Linked DNA regions of Solitalea canadensis DSM 3403. The main gene of each other region encodes a partner of the protein of the gene in region 2 in a complex. Links are inferred from orthologs where the notes say so. Each region holds a gene or a part of one and is shown on either strand. Other genes may lie near its edges. The genes, in order: carA and carB.

The links.
Region 1: the proteins of carB (region 2) and carA are in contact, whole or in part, in a solved structure (PDB 1KEE), measured with the Escherichia coli proteins. The link is inferred for Solitalea canadensis DSM 3403 from one-to-one orthologs.

What each region holds. Positions count from the first base shown.
Region 1 is NC_017770.1:363,962-374,888, forward strand. What follows is about bases 5,426-8,283. They hold carA (glutamine-hydrolyzing carbamoyl-phosphate synthase small subunit), read right to left. Parts: upstream 7,475-8,283; coding sequence 6,377-7,474; downstream 5,426-6,376. Other genes in these bases: SOLCA_RS23695 (NAD(P)-dependent oxidoreductase), read left to right, coding at 5,426-5,447; SOLCA_RS23700 (NAD(P)-dependent oxidoreductase), read left to right, coding at 5,449-5,832; SOLCA_RS01450 (arsenate reductase family protein), read left to right, coding at 5,869-6,222; panB (3-methyl-2-oxobutanoate hydroxymethyltransferase), read left to right, coding at 7,539-8,283. In the rest of the region: SOLCA_RS01420 (hypothetical protein), read left to right, coding at 1-909; SOLCA_RS01425 (trimeric intracellular cation channel family protein), read left to right, coding at 997-1,611; eno (phosphopyruvate hydratase), read left to right, coding at 1,880-3,175; SOLCA_RS01435 (FtsB family cell division protein), read left to right, coding at 3,317-3,616; SOLCA_RS01440 (universal stress protein), read left to right, coding at 3,945-4,754; more of SOLCA_RS23695, read left to right, coding at 4,956-5,425; more of panB, read left to right, coding at 8,284-8,354; SOLCA_RS01465 (RluA family pseudouridine synthase), read left to right, coding at 8,433-9,140; SOLCA_RS01470 (NCS2 family permease), read left to right, coding at 9,241-10,536; SOLCA_RS01475 (DUF3857 domain-containing protein), read right to left, coding at 10,580-10,927. UniProt on the Escherichia coli protein: Small subunit of the glutamine-dependent carbamoyl phosphate synthetase (CPSase).
Region 2 is NC_017770.1:4,153,946-4,165,353, reverse strand. The notes cover bases 4,964-8,302. They hold carB (carbamoyl-phosphate synthase large subunit), read left to right. Parts: upstream 4,964-5,288; coding sequence 5,289-8,102; downstream 8,103-8,302. Other genes in these bases: SOLCA_RS17280 (outer membrane beta-barrel protein), read left to right, coding at 8,278-8,302; SOLCA_RS17290 (pyridoxamine 5'-phosphate oxidase family protein), read right to left, coding at 4,964-5,045. Outside these bases: SOLCA_RS17310 (TonB-dependent receptor), read right to left, coding at 1-759; SOLCA_RS17305 (AAA family ATPase), read right to left, coding at 1,144-1,683; SOLCA_RS17300 (M13 family metallopeptidase), read right to left, coding at 1,761-3,806; SOLCA_RS17295 (carboxypeptidase regulatory-like domain-containing protein), read left to right, coding at 4,133-4,447; more of SOLCA_RS17290, read right to left, coding at 4,629-4,963; more of SOLCA_RS17280, read left to right, coding at 8,303-8,859; SOLCA_RS17275 (2'-5' RNA ligase family protein), read right to left, coding at 8,921-9,496; SOLCA_RS17270 (AMP-dependent synthetase/ligase), read left to right, coding at 9,577-11,408. UniProt on the Escherichia coli protein: Large subunit of the glutamine-dependent carbamoyl phosphate synthetase (CPSase).

The DNA.
Region 1 (10,927 bases), 3.8 Mb from region 2 along the record:
GTTGTAAATAATTTTCGCAATAGCTATAATGAAAGCCAGCCAGTATTTCAGGGTGATTTCTTTCAGTTTACGTTATCTGAAGCGGCTCAGAAGCAGTTTGCAGGGTATCCACCATTAAACACCCCATTTGCTAAGTTTACACTGAAAAATCTGACAGGAACTTTATTAACGCAGCAAATCGGGACAGTGAAAACAGGGGAGCCACTGTTAAGCTTTAGTGACAACAATGGATTGAAAACCGGTTATTTATTTGGTGAAGGCTTATGGCGTTGGCGTTTGGCCGATTTTCAAACGAATGGTAATCACGAAGCTTTTAATGAATTTCTGACAAAAACGGTTCAGTATTTAACGGCCCGCGAGGATAAGCGCAAATTCAGAGTTACTCAACCTAAAAAAATCTTCGATGAGAATGAATCGATTTTGTTTAATGCTGAGTTGTATAATGATAGCTATGAGCCAGTTAATGATCCGGAAGTAACCGTTGTGGTAAAAAATAAAGAAGGGAAAAATTATAACTTTTCATTTAGTAAAACGGATAAGGCTTATTTTTTAAATGCAGGTGTTTTACCCGTAGGAGATTATACCTATACAGCCAAAACAAAGTTGGGAAGTAAAGAGCAATCTTTCTCTGGTGCATTTATAATCAATGCTTTAAATGTAGAAGAGCTTCAAACTACCGCTGACCATCAATTATTATTTAACCTGGCCAAAAATAATGGAGGTGAAATGGTATATCCGAATCAGCTTAACAAACTTGAAGAGCTGATAACAAACAAAGAAACCATCAAAACAATCACTTTTGAAGATAAAAAGCTCGATGAATTAATTAACTTAAAGTGGCTTTTCGGATTGATCATTACGTTGCTCGCCATAGAGTGGTTTATCAGAAAACGTAACGGGGATTATTAATTAGTCGATAGTCGATAGTGAATGCTTTCAGTCTTATTTTATACTATGGTCTATGGACTATGGACCATGGTCTAACTCAAAAATTACATGTCCATTTTACACCTTTTTGATATTTTAGGAACAATTGCGTTTGCTATTTCCGGTGCTTTGGCGGCCATGAACAAACGTCTGGATATTTTTGGAGTACTTATATTGGCATTCGTGACAGCGGTTGGTGGGGGAACACTGCGGGACGTAATGATTGGTTACACACCTGTTGCCTGGATGCGAAATTTCACCACTGTTTTAACAGTTTTTGGTGCTTATGTGGTGATATTGTTTGCTAAACCATATGTTCATCATTTTAAAAAAACACTCTTCTTTTTCGACTCCTTTGGGTTGGGGGCCTTTACGGTAACCGGAATTGCCCAAGGATTGGCTTTTGGGTTGCATCCGGCCTTGTGTGTAGCACTAGGCACTATGACAGGGGCGTTTGGAGGGGTGTTGAGAGATATGCTGATCAATGAAATTCCACATGTTTTTAGAAAGGAAATTTATGCAACTGCTTGTATTTTAGGAGGTACTTTGTTCTTTCTATTACAGTATTTTGAGGTAAGCCGGCATTTAACTGAAATAGCTTCAGCTGTTACGGTAGTTTTGGTTCGTGTAATTTCCATCAGGTATAAATTATACCTTCCAATGATTTACGAAAGGGAAGCCTGAAAACAACATTTAGTGTTAATATTACACTAAGTATTGTTTGTTTTGATAACTTTAATAAAGTGTTCTTAATTTAATCAAATCAGTAATTTATTTGAATTATTTTATAAAATTAATAAAAGCCTGACAAAAATCAGTTTGTCTGTGTGAGTATTTTTAGCTACTTTCGGCTGCACTATTAAAAGCAGGAATAACGGTTTGGGATAGCTGGGAAACAGATAATTTCTGCAAACCACACAGAACATAATAACAAATTACAAATAACTATAACATGAGTTTAATCTTAGATGTTAAAGCAAGGCAGATCCTCGACTCAAGAGGTAATCCTACCGTTGAAGTGGATGTAATCACTGAGAACGGTGTTGTAGGCCGTGCGGCTGTACCTTCCGGTGCTTCTACCGGTATGCACGAAGCTGTAGAACTTCGCGATAATGATAAAAATGTATACATGGGTAAAGGCGTAACTAAAGCTGTTGCCAATGTAAATGATAAACTTGCCGACGCATTGCGTGGTATGGATGTGTTTGATCAAAACCTGATCGACAAAGCCATGATCGAAATCGACGGTTCTGAGAACAAAGGTAATTTAGGTGCAAATGCTGTATTAGGTGTTTCTTTAGCTGTTGCAAAAGCGGCTGCTCAAGAATCTCACCAATCATTGTTCCGTTACATTGGAGGTGTTAATGCTAACACATTGCCAATTCCAATGATGAACATTGTAAACGGTGGTGCGCACGCTGATAACAAAATTGATTACCAAGAATTCATGGTAATGCCTGTTGGTGCGGAGTCTTTCTCTCATGCTTTACGTATGGGTACTGAAGTATTCCACCACTTGAAAAATGTATTAAAGAAAAAAGGTTACTCTACTAACGTAGGTGACGAAGGTGGTTTTGCTCCAAACATCGGTTCAAACGAAGAGGCGATCGAAACTGTATTGCAAGCTATCGAGTCGGCTGGATATAAACCAGGAAGCGATGTTTATATTGCTATGGACGCTGCCAGCTCTGAAATGTACGATGAGAAAACAGGTTTATATAGCTTCTATAAATCAAACCCGGATCGTAAATTTACTAGCGATGAGTTAGTTGCTTACTGGGCTGACTGGGCTGCTAAATATCCAATTATCTCTATCGAAGATGGTTTAGCTGAAAACGATTGGGATGGCTGGAAAAAATTAACTGAGAAGTTAGGTGATAAAATACAGTTGGTAGGTGATGATTTGTTTGTGACTAACTCTAAATTCCTTCAAAAAGGTATTGATATGGGTGTAGCAAATTCAATCTTGGTAAAAGTAAACCAAATTGGTTCTTTAACTGAAACTATTAACGCTGTTACTTTAGCTCAAAATAACGGTTACACTTCAGTAATGAGTCACCGTTCTGGCGAAACAGAAGATTACACCATTGCTGACTTAGCGGTTGCTTTAAACTGTGGTCAAATTAAAACAGGTTCAGCTTCTCGTTCAGACCGGATCGCTAAATACAACCAATTACTTCGTATCGAAGAAGAATTAGGTTCTACTGCACGTTTCTTAGGTAAAAACTTCAAGTTCGCTAAGAAATAACCATAATATTTAACCGCAAAGGCGCGAAGGCACAAAGTTAATCTTTGCGTCTCCGCGCCTTTGCGGTTTTAATATCTTCTCATTACCTTTGAAAGAGACGGTATACGAATGTGCCGTTGAAACAGTAAGCTCGCAGTCAGTATGATACAGAAACTTGTCTCCATCGTAAAAAATAAATATTACTTAACACTAGTTGTTTTTTTTGTTTGGATGATGTTTTTGGACAGAAATGACTTTACGTCCCAATATGAATACCGTCAGAAATTAAGTCAGATTCATAAAGATCAACAGTATTACAAAGAAGAGATTATTAAAGTTAAAAAAGATCTAAAAGAACTCTCTACTGATCCTGAACAACTGGAGAAATTTGCACGTGAAAAGTACCTTATGAAAAGAGATGGCGAAGATATTTTCGTGATCGTTCCTGAAGAAGAAAAATAATCTTTTACTCATTTTTTGAATTTGTATCTTCAATTTCCTTTAAATTAAGTTATCAAATTCAACACTTTTGAGTAAATTGTTTACACGATAATGTGCGAATAGTATGCAAGTTCTAAAAGCGCTTCAATTTAAGGTTCTCGTTTGTTTGTTAGCCACTACCAGAGTAAGTTATAGGTTTAATACTTAAAAATGGCCCATCCTGCTCGTAGATTTTAAAACTAAACTTATAGTAAAGTTGTTATAATATTAATACAAAAATAGTGTATGACTTTTATCATAAAACCTCAATTTGATACGTTTTATCTTTAAATAAATCAAAGTTCATAAAATGAAAACCATATTAGTTCCAACCGATTTTTCTAAGTCCGCCTCAAATGCATTGACGTATGCCAAACGATTAGCGATTAATCACGGGTATAAATTAAGGCTGCTACATATTGTGCAAACGATGGTTGATCCTAATATGCCACCTGAGATAATTGATGATGTACTTACCACTCAGGAAAGAGATGCCAAAGAACGCAATGATGCTATTCAACAAGAATTGCACGATGCAGGAGTGGAAACAGAGGCTGTTACACGTCGAGGATTTCTTATTGAAAGTGAAATATTAGATGAGTTAACCAAAGGAGACATCAATCTAATTATCATGGGAACAAAAGGCGTTACAGATTTAGTTGAAAAACTTTTGGGAAGCAATGCTTCATCTATATTAGAGCGTGCAACCTGTCCCGTGTTAGTAGTTCCTGCTAATATTGATCCGGAGAAACCATTGAAGAAAATTGTGTACACCACGCAGTTCCATGGAGAAGAGCTTCCTTATGTTGAGCGTATTATGGATTTTGCAAGTAGCGTAAACGCGGATGCAACGATCCTGAAGATCAATACAAGTGATAAACAAGAAGAGTCACTAATCAATAAGCTTAACCTGGTTTCTCAAACGCTTAACTGCAAAGTTGAAACACATACAGCAAACTCAGTTTCTGAAGGTATCATCAATTATGCAAAACAAAATGATGTTGACCTTTTAGTAATGGTTACGCATAAACGTACGATGATTGAGAAGTTCTTTAATCCTAGTTTAACGAAAAAGCTTGCTGAACATATTAACATTCCTTTGTTAGCATATCATGCATAGATGTCTGCAACTACATAAATGATATAAAGAATCCTCCCTGTCGGAGGATTTTTTTATTTTTAGATAAACTCAGTATCTATTCTTATGAAAATTGCTTTCTTTTCAACTCGTAACTACGATAAAGAAATATTTAGTACCCTCAACGAAACGCATCATCAACATACAATCGAGTTCTTTGAACCTGAGCTTAATGAAAAATAGGTGATTCTTGCAAAAGGCTATGATGCCGTATGCATTTTTGTTAATGATCAGTTGGGTGAAAAAGTTATTACCGAATTGGCAAACTACAAAGTAAAAGCGATTTTGCTGCGATGTACCGGTTATAACAATGTAGATCTGCAAGCTGCCAAAAAACACAATATTGCAGTTATGCGCGTAAGTCATTATTCACCTTATTCGGTTGCAGAATATGCAATGACATTAATAATGGCTTTAAATAGGAAGGTTTATAAATCCTATAACCGCATAAAAAGAGGGAATTTCGAGTTATCCGGACTGATGGGTTTTGATCTGTTTAATAAAACCGTAGGGGTTGTAGGAACAGGAAAAATAGGACAAGTATTCAGCGCTATTTTAAAAGGTTTTGGATGCAGAGTTATTGCATACGACATTTATCCAAACAAGCAATGTGTAGAGAATGGGGTTACTTACGTAAGTTTTAGACCAATTATTCGTCGAATCAGATATTGTTAGTTTGCATTGTCCCTTAACGGAAGAAAATAAGCATATCATCAACGAGCAAACAATTGCGTCGATGAAACAAGGTGTTATGCTTATCAATACAAGCCGGGGAGGACTAATTGATACTAAAGCGGTAATAAATGCTTTAAAGACCGGTAAAATAGGTTCCTTGGGAATTGACGTTTATGAAGAAGAAGCAGAATTGTTCTTTAAAAATCTCTCAGATAAAATTATTCAGGATGATGTTTTTGCAAGACTATTAACCTTTCCAAATGTGTTAATCTCCGGCCATCAGGCATTCTTTACTGTAAATGCATTAAACGATATTGCCAATGCTCCATTACAAAATGCAAGCGACGCTGAAAATGCCCTGTCTAATGAAAATTCCTTATCGTAAATTGTCTACTTTTGCGAACTCAATAAGTTACTATTTATGCCTAAAATCTATCATTTGTCGAGCTGCAGTACTTGCAGCAAAATAATTAAGCAAGCAGAAGAGGCCGGAATTTCTTTTGAAAAACAGGATATAAAGGCAGAGCCAATTACTTCGGCTCAATTAGATGCCATGAAAGAACTTGCCGGATCTTATGAAGAATTATTTAGCCGTCGTTCTCAAAAGTTCCGACCAATGGGCTTACATGAAAAGCAACTGACAGAGAATGACTACCGTGATTTGATTCTTCAGGAATATACCTTCTTAAAACGTCCTGTTGTTATTGACGGGTTCAAAATATTCGTTGGAAACAGTGCCAAGGTAGTGGAGGCGATGATAGGTGAGTTGAAGTAGAAAATAAACACACCCCTAACCCCTCTCAAGAGGGGAACCGCGTCCAGATTCCCCTCTTGAGAGGGGTTAGGGGTGTGTTCCTTATCGCGCTAGAACAAAAACAAAAAACACCACAGGAAATCTGCGGCGTTTATATTTTTAAGTAAGCAATAACCTATTTAAGCATCGCTATGAAATCATCAAATAAATAACGAGAATCGTGAGGTCCGGGTGATGATTCAGGGTGATATTGAACCGAGAATGCATTTTTACCTTTTACACGGATACCTTCAATTGTTCCATCATTAAGATTGATGTGAGTGATCTCAACTTTATCAGAAGCTTTAACCTCATCAGGGTTTACGGCAAAGCCGTGATTTTGAGAAGTTACCTCGCAATGATTTTTAATAATGTTTTTAACAGGGTGGTTTAATCCACGGTGCCCGTTTTTCATTTTATAAGTTGAAATACCGTTTGCTTGGGCCAACATTTGGTGACCTAAACAAATACCAAACATTGGTTTTTCGGCAGCAACTATTTTCTTAACGGTATCAACACCATAAGGCATAGCTCCAGGATCGCCTGGGCCATTAGAAATAAAGTAACCCTGAGGATTCCATTGCTCCATTTCTTCAAACGTTGTTTTTGCAGGGAATACCTTGCAATAAACATCGCGCTCATCAAAATTGCGGAGAATGTTTTTCTTTACACCTAAGTCTAAAACGGCTACACGGTGGGTAGCTTCAGGATTTCCGTAAAAATAAGGTTCACGGGTACTTACTTCCGAAGATAATTCCAAGCCTGCCATTGAAGGAACTTCGCTAAGTTTCTTTTTCAATTCATCAAGGTCAAGGGTTTCAGAAGAAATGATACCATTCATGGCTCCTTTATCGCGGATGTGACGTACCAATTGACGAGTATCTACATCGCAAATTGCCACTACATTTTCGTTAAGGTAATATTCCTGGATCGATTCATCAGCCATTTTACGTGAATAATTCGACGTGAAATTCTTACAAACCAATCCTGCAATTTTTACCGAACCAGATTCAACTTCTTCATCGCTGATACCATAGTTACCAATGTGTGCATTGGTCGTAACCATGATTTGACGATAGTACGAAGGATCTGTGAAAATTTCCTGATAACCGGTCATTCCGGTGTTAAAACAAATCTCGCCGGTAGTGGTACCTATTTTACCGGCAGCTTTTCCATGGAATACCGTACCATCTTCAAGTAATAGTACAGCAGGGATTTTCTCGAACGTGCTCATTAAGTTGCAAAGGTAGAAAAAATCAGGTACTTTCGCCTGCATTTATTCAATTAAATCCTACAAAATGTCAGTCAATACCGAAATACGTAGAATTACCACTAATACCGTACAGGAAATGAAACTGAACGGCGAAAAAATTTCAATGCTAACGGCTTATGATTACTCGACAGCAGTAATTCTTGATGGTGCCGGAATTGATGTTATTTTGGTAGGTGATTCGGCGTCAAATGTAATGGCGGGGCATGAGACTACGCTTCCTATTACACTTGACCAAATGATTTATCATGCTTCGTCGGTAGTACGTGGTACTAAACGTGCATTGATAGTGGTTGATTTACCTTTTGGTTCTTATCAGGGTAATTCAAAAGAAGCTTTAGCCTCTGCTATTCGCATAATGAAAGAATCAGGAGCTCACGGTGTAAAATTAGAAGGTGGTGCTGAAGTGAAAGATTCTATAGAGCGTATTATATCTGCAGGTATTCCGGTAATGGGACACCTTGGATTAACTCCACAGTCGATCTATAAGTTCGGAACCTATTCAGTAAGAGCCAAAGAGGATGCTGAAGCCAATAAGTTGTTATCTGATATTCAAATACTACAAGATGCGGGGTGTTTTGCCGTTGTGTTGGAAAAAATACCTGCTAAATTGGGAAAAGAAGCAACTTCATTAGTTAAAATTCCGACTATTGGCATAGGTGCAGGACCGGATGTTGACGGACAAGTGCTGGTGGTGAATGATATGTTGGGTATTACTAAAGGCTTCCGCCCAAGATTTTTGCGTCAGTATTTAAACTTATTTGAAGAGATTACCGGTGCGGTAAAACAATACATCACTGATGTAAAAAGTCAGGATTTTCCTGGAAAAAAGGAACAATATTAATTAGCAGCGAAATAAATATTAATTGGCAGGCCCGATCACTGATCTGGTACTGTTTTTCATCATAATTAACTAATAGGGATGGGGAAAGGGTTAGTTAATACATATACTTATAAAGACATTGAAGTTCTTTATGAAGACAATCATATACTAGCTATCAATAAGCCGGCAGGAATTGCTGTTCAGTCTGATGAATCAGGAGATAAGCCACTGATCGACTTTGTTAAAGATTATATTAAATATACTTACGATAAACCTGGTGCTGCTTTTGCAGGGCTGATACATCGTTTGGACCGACCGGTAAGTGGAGTAATACTTTTTGCTAAAACAAGCAAAGCATTAGAACGCTTCAATAAGCTGTTTAAAGGGCGAGATATCCATAAAACTTATTGGGCCGTTGTAAAAAATGCTCCTCCTAAAAAAGAAGATACGCTCATCAACTATCTGAGAAAGAATCCGCAAACGAATACCTCCAAAGCTTACGATAAAGAAATTGAAGGAAGTTTAAGAAGTGAGCTTTCTTATAAAGTGCTTTCCAAATCAGACTCCTATTATCTGCTAGAGATAAATCCGTTAACCGGTCGTCATCATCAAATTCGTGTGCAGTTAGCCAATATGGGTTGTCCAATTCGGGGCGACAGGAAATATGGGTTTCAACGCTCTAATCCCGACTGGAGTATTAATCTGCATGCAAGAAAAATTACGTTTGAACATCCGGTAAAGAAAGAACCCATGGAAATTATTGCTCCATTGCCTTCGGATCCTATTTGGCGAAATTTTAATATATAATCCTAATAATAAATTGCCGTATCATTTTACAGTTATAAATAGTAATTTATAGGTAAATGATATGCTTCATTAATTTGCGCTCAACATTAATTTAACGCTGATGTTTGAAAAACTTTTTCAGTTATCCAGTCATAAAACAACAGTCAGAACAGAAATTCTTGCAGGTATAACCACTTTTATGACCATGGCTTATATTCTTGCTGTAAATCCGGCCATTTTAGGATCTACAGGAATGGATAAGCATGCATTGTTTACAGCAACCGTACTATCTACAGTAATCGCCACAATGGTTATGGCTTTTATGGCCAACTTGCCAATTGCCGCTGCACCCGGAATGGGATTAAATGCATTTTTTGCTTTTACGGTGGTTCAGGTAATGGGTTACTCTTGGCAAATGGCAATTACTGCCGTTTTTATTGAAGGACTAATTTTCCTGGTTTTAACTTTCTTTAATGTTCGGGAATTGATTGTGAATAGTATTCCAAAAACATTAAAAGATGCAATTCCAGTTGGTATAGGTTTATTTATAACGTTCATTGGATTACAGCATTCAGGCTTGGTTGTGGCTAATTCGGCCACTTTAGTTACATTAGGTAATATGGCCGACAGACATGTTTGGGTTGTTCTGATTGGATTACTTGTAACAGCTGTTCTAGTAGCTCTTGATGTTAAAGCTGCTATATTAATTGGAATTTTAGCCGGTACATTGTTAGGAATTCCACTTGGAGTAACTGAACTTCCTAAAGGAAATTTGGTTAGTATGCCACCTTCATTATCACCAATTTTTGCCCAATTCGATTGGAAAGATATTTTTTCGGCAGATATGCTTGTTGTCATACTCACTTTTCTGTTTGTTAATTTATTTGATACCGTCGGAACTTTACTTGGCGTAGCAGCAAAAGCCGGATTAATAGATGCAGATGGTAATTTTCCGAAAGTAAAACAGGCATTATTTGCAGATGCTATCGGAACAACCTTTGGAGCTATATTAGGAACAAGTACTATTACTGCTTATGTTGAAAGTGCTTCAGGAGTAGCGGCAGGGGGTCGGACTGGATTAACCGCCTTGAGTACTGCTGGAATGTTTTTAATTGCACTATTCTTTGCCCCATTGTTTTTATTAGTTCCTTCAGCAGCAACTGCTCCGGCATTAATAATTGTGGGATTGTTTATGGTTTCTTCAATCGCAAGTATCAATTTCAATGATTTTACAGAAGCGATCCCTGCGTTCATGACAATGGTAATGATGCCATTTACTTATAGCATTGCTCAAGGAATCGTTTTTGGAATGTTGGCATTCGTATTTATTAAGCTATTCACCGGAAAAGCTAATCAAATAAGTATTACGGTGTATATTATTGCTCTTTTATTTCTTCTGAAATTAGTTTGGATGTGATAAAAACAACGAAGGGAAGATGATCATCTTCCCTTCGTTGTTTTTATTTTTTTGTAGCAATATTAACAGTTTTCTTCTTTAACACAATTGGCTCATTTTGGGTTTTAATAATCAAACTGAATAATTCTTTAAGCATTGGATAAGCCTCTGACGGATAGATGGTCTCGTTTAGCTGCAGAATCGTTTGAATGTTAACTTTGTTGCCATTTATTTCAGTGCCAATCTTATAGAATCCACTTTTATCAGCTAGCACAAAGTTTGTGTTCTTTACTATTGATTCAACTTCGTACCCTTCAGGAATAGTAATGGATAAATTGGTTATTGATCGTTTCTTGATGCCAAAGTCGATAGGGAAAGTTCTTATATTTTGTTTAAGTGGATTGCTTTCAAG
Region 2 (11,408 bases):
GTTTTTAATGGAGCCAAATGAACCGCCTGAGCTTGCTACTTCTGCATAGGCTTTTTCACTTAACGTGTTCGTTTGCACATTAATACTTGCTCCAAATGCACCTACACCATTTGTTGAAGTTCCGACACCACGCTGAATTTGGATATTATCAACCGATGAAGCAAAGTCGGGAAGGTTTACTAAAAATGTTCCTTGTGATTCAGCATCATTTACAGGAATACCATTAATAGTTAAATTGGTGCGAGAAGCATCGCTTCCACGAATACGGATACCTGTGTAACCGATGCCGTTTCCTGCATCAGAGGTTACGACAACCGCTGGGGTCTGATTGAGTAAGAATGGAAGGTCTTGTCCCAGATTTTGTTTTTCAAGATCAGTTTTGGTGATATTCTTAAAAGTAGTTGCAGCATTTGCACTTGCCCTGGTTGACCTTACCACTACTTCGTCGGCAATAACAGTACTGCGATCCAGCTTGATCTCAATTGTTTGGTTAGACGATAAATTTACCTCTTGTTCAAGGGCTGTGTAACCGACAAACGTAATCAAAAGCGTATGCTTGCCTGATTTTAATTTGTTGAATTCAAAGGTTCCTGAAGAATTGGTTTGAGTTCCGAGCACTGTTCCTTTAATGCTCACCGTAGCTCCCGCTAAAGTTTGGTTAGATTGTTTGTCAAAAATCTTTCCGCTCAATTGCATTTGTGCAAGAGCTAATAAAGGAGTTACCATGGCTAAATAGGCCATAAGTAAAACTTTTTTCATTTTTTGTATTTGATATGTTGTTAAACAATGCGAAAGCAAAGGGTGTACTCCCGCTAAATTTAACTTTTACCTCCCTACGCCGGCATTATCCGGATCAGGTGCTCAATGTGTCAACTGTTGAGACGTTTTAACATTGATGGGTATAATCTCAGCCTGTATTTTAGAGTATCAGGTTTGAAGTTAAAGGTTATAAGAAGCTGAACATGCGGTCAGCGCTTAAAACTCGAAACTTAGAACTTATTACTCTTTAAGGCACCCCTTAAGAATAAGACAAAGGTAGGTTAAAATTTGAGAATTTGAGAAAACTGTGAATTTGGAAGTTAAAAAGGGCTCGCAAAGCCTCAAGGACACATAGTTTAAATGAATATTAATTGTTGCTTAAGCTTAGTTTCTTTGTGTGCCTAAAACCTTTTCCACAGCGGCTATGCCATTGTCAAAACGCTCTTGTCCAAGCCCGGTTATGATGGTATAAGAAGCATTTAGGGTTTCGAGCTCTTGTTTGTAAATATCAAAGAAGTATTCTCGTTTATGAGGAAAATTACGCTGAGGATCGTCTTCCCATGGATTATCAATATACATTAGCAGGTAATGGTCATAATGACGATTCTTGATTTCTTCAGTTACAAAATCCGGTGCTGAACCAAATACTTCTTCACACCAAACTTTAACAGTCATTACGGTTACATCGCAAATTAATAGTTTGTTTGCTTCAGGCAATAATTTCTCTTCTAATGCCAACTGTCCATAAAACATATTGATTTCATCTTCCAGCGTGCAATCACGATCTAAGCCTTCACAATACTCACGAGCATATTCAGGAACCCAAACAGTGTTGTAATATTCAGCAAGGTATTGAGCCATTGTTGATTTTCCCGTAGACTCAGGGCCAATAATGGCAATTTTTAGGATGGAAGATTGATTCATTAATATAAACCGCAAAGACGCGGAGTCGCAAAGATAATTAACAACTTTGCGTCTTCGCGTCTTTGCGGTAAAATTAGTTACCAGATTTTCACTCTTAAGCTATCTGGTCTCCACATGGCATCGCCTTGTTTAATACCGAAAGCTTCGTAAAATGCCGGGATGTTAGCAAATGGTCCATTAACGCGAAGATTAGCTGGCGCATGAACATCGGTCATGATTTGATTGGCAAGGTTTTCATCACGTTGATGACCTAACCAACCCATTGCATAGCCTAAGAAATATCGTTGAGCCGGGGTAAGTCCGTTGATTTTTTTACCTTTCTTATACTGTTCAGTTTTTACGAAGGCGTCCCAGCCAAGTAAAATACCACCTAAGTCGGCAATGTTTTCACCTTGAGTAGCATCCCCGTTTACATGTAAGCTATCTAAGACCTTGTAATCATTAAACTGCTTGATGATCATTTGGCAACGTTCTTTAAATTTAGTCTCATCTTCAGGAGTCCACCATTTTTTTAAGTTACCTTTTTCATCAAACTGGCTACCCTGATCGTCAAATCCATGGGTAATTTCATGTCCGATAGTTGATGCAGCGGCATAGCCATAAACAACTGCGTCATCAATATTTTCATCATTCCAGCCCGGTACCAGGAAAATTGCTGCAGGTAATACGATTTCGTTGTTAGATGGGTTGTAATAAGCATTGTAAGTTTGAGGCGTCATTTCCCATTCATTACGGTCAACCGGCTTTCCTAATTTATCTACGTTGTATTTATACCAAAACTCACTACCGCGTTTTATGTTGGCAAGGTATGATGAACGATCAATATTTAAGCTTGAAAGGTCTTTCCATTTATCCGGATATCCAACTTTTTTGGTCATACTCGCAAGTTTAGCTAAGGCTTTCTGCTTGGTTGGTTCGCTCATCCAATCCAGTTTTTTAATACGCTCTTTGTAAGCATCGCGAATAGCTTCAACCAAATCTTCGTAACGTTTCTTGGTTTTTTCAGAGTAATATTCTTTCACGTAAAGCTGTCCTAGTACTTCGCCCATAACAGCTTCTTCAGAACTCAACACACGTTTCCAGCGTGGACGCTGTTCTTTTTTACCCGTAAGAACCGTTCCATAGAAACGGAAGTTTTCATCATCCAATGCTTTGTGAAGGTAAGATGCGCTTGAGCTTACCATGTTCCAGCGTAGGTATTCTTTCCAACTATCAACAGGAATAGATTTTAAGCTTACTTCAATTTGCTTAAAGAATTCAGGTTGGCCAACTATCACAGAATCGATTTTCTTAATCTTCATTTTGGTTAACAGGTCATTCCAGTTGATTGACGGCGTTAACTTGTTTAGATCGCTAACTGATAATTTGTTATAGTTTTTATAAGGATCACGAAGATCTTCAAGTTTACGGGATGCTTTTGCCAGCGATTCTTCAATTTTGTAGGTATTTTCAGCAGCTTTGTTTGCGGTTGATTCATCAAATCCTGAAAGTTTGAACATGTTGACCAAATGCTTCTGTTGGTAATCCTGGCGGATTGCCGCTGTACGTCCGTCTTTATTGAAATAATAATCCCGGTCTGGTAAGCCTATACCGCCTTGATTTAAATAAAGAGCCATTACCTCACTATTTTTAGTATCCTGGTATACATACATCGAGAATAACGGACTATCACCTAATGTATGCTGGTAAGCAATCTCGTTTAATACTCCGTTAATATCTTTAATCGCAGCAATACGATCAATATCAGCTTTTATTGGTTGAATGCCTTGTTTCTCAATGCCGACAGTATCCATTCCTGTGTGCCAGAAATCTCCGATCTTTTGGCTATTACTACCTTCAGCTTCTTTTGCTTTTGCAGCATCTTCGTTGATCTTTCTGAGTTTATCATAAATCTCATCATTTACCAGGTTGCCAATTCCCCAACGGCTATAAGCCGAAGGGATCGGGTTTAATTTGGTCCAGCCTCCGTTAGCGTATTGAAAGAAGTCAACACCTGGTTTGGCTGTTGTGTCAATATTTTCTTTAACAAAATCTTTTTTTTGTGAAGCATTTTGCTTGTTACAGGAGATTGTAGCAATAGCAAGCCCACTGATTAGTAATAATTTGCTTTTGTTGATATTCATCAGGGTTAGTTTTTATACTTTAAAAGTAACAAAGTACCGAATTTCTCAGAAGATTGCTGTGTAACAGTTATATAGAAATCGGGAATAAAATATCCATGCTCTGCAAGCTTTTCCACAATTGCAACAGTTCGGTTACAATTCAAAAACTGCTTAGAAAGCTATTGAGTAAGGTTTTTGTATGGTTTCAGGTATTAAACTGTTATCGGCACATCATTTGGGTTACAATTGGAAATGGCAATGTTTGTTAATTCAAAAAACTGAACTATAGATAGAAAAACTTTTACCTGACTAATAAATTATTGTAGAACCTAAAAAATCAAAACAGTATGAAAAAAGTAATGTTAGGTTTAGTTGCGTTGACGGGATTGTCAGCGGGACTTTTCGCGTTCACCGCAGCTGAAAACTCAGGTATTAAAGGTACGGTAGTTCCAGCAGAAGGTGCAAGTCAGGTTTGGGCAATTGCTGGTACAGATACATTAAAATCTGCTGTATCTGCTGGTGCATTTGAGTTCAGTAACATTAAAGCAGGCAACTACAAAGTTGTTGTAGATGCGGTAGAGCCACTAAAAGACGTACAATTTGATGTTTCAGTACCTGAAAATAAAGTTGTAAACGTTGGCGAAATTAAATTGGCCCAATAAAAATCCCAGCTATATTTATTCCAGGCGAGTAGAGTCGTCCCGGTTAAACCGGGACGGCTCTCTCATTTTTTGGTGTTTCTTGCATGCCCAAAAACTCTACCATTTATTAATCTCATTGTAATAGTATTGGTGATAAATTAAATCTAAGAAAGAGTGACATCCTTCCAATCTTACCCAGTTTTCAAAATCTAATCTCTTCAATCGTAACCGGAACATTAAAATCTGAATAACGAATCCATCTAGGTGAAACGGAAAAATAGGCGATATCTTTCCAGTTTTCCTTCCGGTCCTTGCCGTCAGGGAAAACGTTAAAATAAATTTGAAGTAGTTCTTCAAGTTCTTTTTCGTCAGGAATTTTGGCAGTACCCTCATATTGAATCGTCTGCTCACCGTCCCAACCAATTACAAATGCAATTGAAGGGTTATTGATCAAATTCTGATATTTTCTGGATGTACTTAATGTGTCGAAAATAATTCTGAGGTCTGTTGTAATAGCAATGCCAACCACTGCTGATTCAGGCAAACCATCAACTGTTACAGTCGATAAAACTGCGTACTTGTTTTTTGAGATGAATTCGTATAAAAAATCAACTGTCATTCAAGTTGGTAATAGTTGCACACTATTCAGCAAAATCGAAATATTTACCGAATGTACCCGAATATACTTAATTACAGTATGGGGCTAAAATCTTTATGATTGCGGATTAATCCTTTAAATTATAAGAACTATATTTAATATCTTTTTATGAACTTATATCCAACTATCCAAAAAACGAAAATAAATCCTTAAATTAATTTCAAAAATGATACCTTTGCACAATTTTTAGACTCCCTTCATAGAATGCCAAGAAACGAAAGTATCAAATCAGTCCTCATCATCGGTTCTGGCCCAATTATTATCGGCCAGGCATGTGAATTCGATTATTCAGGCTCTCAAGCAGCTTTATCGTTAAAAGAAGAAGGTATTTCGGTTTCGATTATTAATTCGAATCCGGCTACCATTATGACCGATAAGGTTATTGCTGATCATGTGTACCTGCTGCCGCTTAATTGTGAGAGTATCGAACAGATTTTGCAAGAACAAAAAATTGACGCTGTGTTACCTACCATGGGTGGACAAACCGCGCTTAACCTTGCAAAAGAGGCTGAAGAACGTGGAATTTGGGCTAAATACGGTGTTAAAGTTATCGGTGTGGATGTTGCCGCAATCGAGAAAACAGAAAACCGTGAAGAGTTCCGCCAATTAATGATTGATATTGGAGTGGGAGTAGCCCCTTCAAAAATTGCTAACTCTTTCCTTGAAGGTAAAGAGGCAGCTCAGGAAATCGGTTTTCCACTAGTAATACGTCCTTCTTATACGCTTGGTGGTTCAGGTGGTGGTTTCGTCCATAAAAAAGAGGATTTTGACTCAGCGTTAAATCGTGGTTTACAAGCTTCTCCAACTCATGAAGTGTTGGTAGAGAAAGCGGTAATAGGCTGGAAAGAATACGAATTAGAGTTACTTCGCGACAGCAATGATAACGTGATCATTATCTGTTCGATCGAAAACTTCGACCCAATGGGTATCCATACCGGAGACTCAATTACTGTTGCTCCGGCAATGACACTGTCAGACCGTTGCTACCAGGATATGCGTAACCAGGCAATCAAAATGATGCGTGCTATCGGAACGTTCGCTGGTGGCTGTAACGTACAGTTCTCAGTAAGTCCTGACGATGAGTCGATCATCGCGATTGAAATTAACCCTCGTGTATCTCGTTCATCGGCATTAGCTTCTAAAGCAACTGGTTATCCAATTGCTAAAATTGCCGCTAAATTGGCAATTGGTTACAATTTGGATGAGATCGAAAATCAAATTACAAAAACTACTTCTGCATACTTTGAACCATCACTTGACTATGTGATCGTTAAAGTCCCACGTTTCAATTTTCAGAAATTCAAAGGTGCAAATAAAGAGTTAGGCTTACAGATGAAGTCGGTAGGTGAGGTAATGGCAATTGGTCGCAGCTTTACCGAAGCACTTCAAAAAGCTTGTCAGTCATTAGAGATCAGTCGTAACGGTTTAGGTGCTGATGGAAAACAACTGAAAGATCTTGACAAGATTATGGATAGCCTTGAGCATCCAAGTTGGGATCGTTTGTTCCACATTAAAGATGCATTAGCGTTAGGCGTTCCAGTTTCATCGGTACAAAAAGCAACCAAAATAGATCGTTGGTTCTTGATGCAGATTCAGGATCTGGTTCATTTAGAGTTAGAAATCAAGCGCTATTCATTAGCGAATCTTCCAAAAGATTTGTTAATCACTGCCAAACAAAAAGGGTACTCTGATTTACAGTTAGCGTATTTGTTAGGAGTTGATGAAGATGCTATTTACTATAAACGTAAAGAATTAGGTATCCGCAGAGTTTACAAAATGGTAGACACCTGTGCTGCTGAGTTCCCGGCGCAAACGCCATATTACTATTCTACTTACGAAGGAGAGAATGAATCAATTCCTTCTGATAAGAAAAAGATCATTGTGTTAGGCTCTGGTCCAAACCGTATCGGACAAGGTATTGAGTTCGATTATTCTTGTGTTCATGGTTTATTGGCTGCAAAAGAAGCAGGGTATGAATCAATCATGGTTAACTGTAACCCTGAAACTGTTTCTACCGACTTTAACATGGCTGATAAGTTATACTTTGAACCAGTTTTCTGGGAGCACGTTCGTGAGATCATCGACTTAGAGAAGCCAGAAGGTGTAATTGTTCAGTTAGGTGGTCAAACGGCCTTAAAAATGGCTGAGTTGTTACATAAAAACAACATTAAGATCATCGGAACTACATTCCCTGATATGGACGTTGCTGAAGATCGCGGTCGTTTCTCTGACTTGTTAAAAGATCTTGATATTCCTTATCCGAGATATGGAGTTGCACACTCTGCTGACGAAGCAATTAAAGTTGCAAGTGAAGTTGGCTATCCTGTATTGGTTCGTCCTAGTTATGTATTAGGCGGACAAGGTATGGAGATCGTAATCAATGATGAAGAATTAGAACGCGCTGTAGTAAAATTATTGCGCCATATGCCGGATAACAAAATCCTGATCGACCACTTCCTTGATCGTGCTGAAGAATCTGAGTCAGATTCAATCTGTGATGGGGAAGATGTGCACATTGTTGGTTTGATGGAACATATTGAGCCTGCAGGTATTCACTCTGGTGATTCAAGCGCAGTATTGCCTCCGTTCAGTTTATCTGAAAACGTTCAGAATAAGATGAAAGAGTACACCATTAAGCTTGCAAAAGCGCTGAATGTAAGAGGTTTGTTAAATATTCAGTTCGCAATTAAAGATGAGAATGTATATGTAATTGAGGCAAATCCTCGTGCTTCACGTACAGTTCCGTTCATTGCGAAAGCATATGATGTTCCTTATATCAACATTGCAACTAAAGTGATGCTGGGAGTTAATAAATTAAAGGACTTTACAATTGAAGAGAAGTTAAAAGGTTACGCAATTAAAGAGCCGGTATTCTCATTCGATAAATTCCCTGAGGTGAATAAAGAACTAGGACCTGAAATGAAATCTACTGGTGAAGCAATTCGCTTTATCAAAGATCTGGAAGATCCTTATTTCCGTCATCTTGTAAAAGAAAAATCAATGTATCTTTCTAAATAATAATTAGTCAGGAACAATATGAAACTCCCATTTGAAAATTTCAAATGGGAGTTTTTCTTTATTTAAGAAATTGAAACACAGTATTTAGTCTTTGTTATCTAAAGAAACTTATTTAAATTAGAGGTATCATCTAAATTTTGCAAAAAACTTAAGCACTCTATTTAAATTATTCTTTATGAAAAAGCTCTCTACACTTTTGATTTTGCTATTAGCAGTAACGATTACTGTTAAAGCACAAACCCAACGGGGCAATTTGCTCATTGGGGCTCAGCTGGCCAATATTGGCGGCGTATTCCAAAGCGGTAGCAGTTCATTTACATTTGGCATTACTCCTATGGTTGGTTTCTTTATTCAGGATAATCTGGCGGTTGGTCCTAATGTAAGTTTCGATTATACACATGCTAATGATGAAAACTTCTTTACCTGGAGCGTTGGCGCTTTTGGACGTAAGTATTTTGACGACCCAAGTATTGAGTTCTCTAAAAGGAGCACCTGGTTTTTAGAAGCAAATGCAGGTATTCAGGGTGTAAATGCTGCCGGAGATAATACTAATGGTTTAGGGCTAGGTTTTGGTCCAGGCCTTGCTTATTTCATTACGCCAAATATTGGCTTGGAAGGTTTATTAAAATATGATCTCACTCTTGGTTTTGGTAGCTCTACAACTACCAATCAAGTAAGTTTAAATGTGGGTTTCCAGATTTATTTACACAAAGACAAGGCTAAAAATATTATTGAAGAAGAAAAGAAAAGTCAATAATCAATCTTGTTCTCTATAATAGTGAAAAATGCTGTTCCTGACTTTATGGGAATGGCATTTTTTAATTAATTAAAAGACTGATATTGCTTAAAGGAAATGAAGCATATTTTTGCCATGTTTTCCCATTATGTTTTAATAGATAAAACTCATTAACATCGAACTCTCTTAAATACGGTTGGTTTTCTAAAAGCGGCCAAGCTTTCAATGTTTCTTCTCGTTTTAGATCTCTGTATGCAATTGTAATATGTGGATTAAACCGTTTCGAAGTATCACTAACAGAAAATCCATTCTTTCGTAGAAAGCACATCAAATGCCTGTGAAATCTTTGTAACAAAGGATTATGTACTGGTTTTATAAAAATCACATCACTTCGTGGATTCAGAAAATAACCAAAACCATCCAATTGAATTTGTAACGGCTGTTCTTCTTCAGAAAACTGTATTAAATTATTAATCAACTGGCTCATTGCTTCATGCGTCATTCCAAAGGGTGGCTGTAAGGTGATATGAGGAATTATGTGCTGGCCTTTTCGGGTATTAAAATTCTCAGCAAATAATACCTTTAATTCATTTACTTCCTGGGTAACTGTAGCATCCGGTAGGAGTGCTATTAGATAAAGGCTTTCGCTTCCATTCATAGCATTCGGATTTTTTGTACCCTTAATTTACTGATTTCAGTAAAGAAGTTTTATTTTGCGGTCTTTTTTGTGGAAAAGTTATGAAAACGATCATCGATTTATTTGAAGAAAGTGTAAATAGATACAGTAATAATCCTTTTTTGTGGGAAAAGAAAGAGGGAGAGTATGTAGCACTTTCTTACATGCAAACTCGCGAGCAGGTATATCATTTGGCTGCCGGACTGATAGCTGTTGGCGTTGAAAAAAATGATAAGGTTGCGTTTCTTGCAGAGGGTCGTAATGCATGGATAGTTGGTGAACTTGGTATTTTATACACAGGTGCCGTAAATGTACCATTATCAGTAAAACTGGAAGAAAGCAATGATCTGATCTTCCGTATTCAGCATTCTGATGCGAAGTACATTATGGTGTCGGCGCGTAATCTCCCTAAAATCCGCGCCATCATCGAGAACTTACCTAATGTTAAAAATGTAATTGTTTTTGATGAGCTTGATAATTATCAATCCAAGGAAATTCATATAGGAGAAATAAATAAACGTGGTGAAGAATTTCTTGCAGAACGAATGCCTGAATTTGAATCGCGCTTCAAATCGATTAAGGGAAATGACTATGCAAATATCAGCTATACGTCAGGGACAACGGCAGACCCAAAGGGAATCATTCTTTCTCATAGAAATTATACTTCCAATGTTGAGCAGGCACTAAGCCTGATGAATATTCCTGCTAACTGGAAAACGCTGATTATCCTTCCTTTAGATCATTGTTTTGCACACGTGGCAGGTTTTTACAGTTTTATGGCTTCGGGTGCAAGCGTGGCGACTGTTGATCCGGGTAAGAACGCGATGGATACGCTTAAGAATATCCCTGTGAATATGCAGGAAATTAAGCCGAATTTGTTGTTGAGCGTTCCGGCATTGGCCAAAAATTTTAAAAAGAATATTGAAAGTGCAATTAAGCAGAAGGGCGGAATAACCGAAAAATTGTTTAATCACGCTTTAAAAATTGCTTACGCTTATAACCGTGAAGGTTTCAACAAAGGACAAGGAGCTAGTATTGTGTACAAGCCTTTGTTGGCATTTTATGATAAGATTTTGTTCTCGAAAGTGCGTAACGCATTTGGTGGAGAATTAAGTTTCTTTATCGGAGGAGGTGCTTTGCTTGATATCGATTTACAGCGCTTTTTCTACGCTATAGGCGTGCCAATGTTTCAGGGTTATGGGTTGTCGGAAGCTACGCCGATCATTTCTTCTAACTCGCTTAAGAAGCATAAACTAGGCTCTTCTGGTTATCTAGTTAAGCCAATGGAGTTAAAAATATGTGATGAGCAAGGTAATTCCCTTCCTGTCGGACAAAAAGGAGAGATTGTTATCAAAGGTGAAAATGTAATGATGGGTTATTGGAAGAATGAAACAGCCACTGCTGATACAATTAAAAATGGATGGCTTCATACCGGCGACTTGGGCTATATGGATAGCGATGGCTTTTTATATGTATTAGGCAGGTTTAAAAGTTTGCTGATTGGAAGTGACGGAGAAAAATATAGTCCGGAAGGTATTGAGGAATCGTTGGTTGAAAACTCAAAGTTTATTGATCAGGTGATGTTGCATAATAATCAGGATGCCTATACAACAGCCTTGCTTGTGCCCAATAAGGAATCGTTAAAATCATATTTGCGTCAAAAAGGGCTGAATTGGGAATCAGAAGAAGGTAAAAAAGAAGCAATTAAAATGCTACAGGCCGAAGTAAACGAATATAAAAGTCAGGGTAAATTTGCCGGAATATTTCCGGAGCGATGGTTGCCGGCCACTTTTGCTATTTTACCGGAAGGCTTTACAGAGCAGAATCACTTCCTTAACAGTACACTTAAAATGGTGAGGGGTAAAATAACCGATCATTATCAAAATCGTATAGA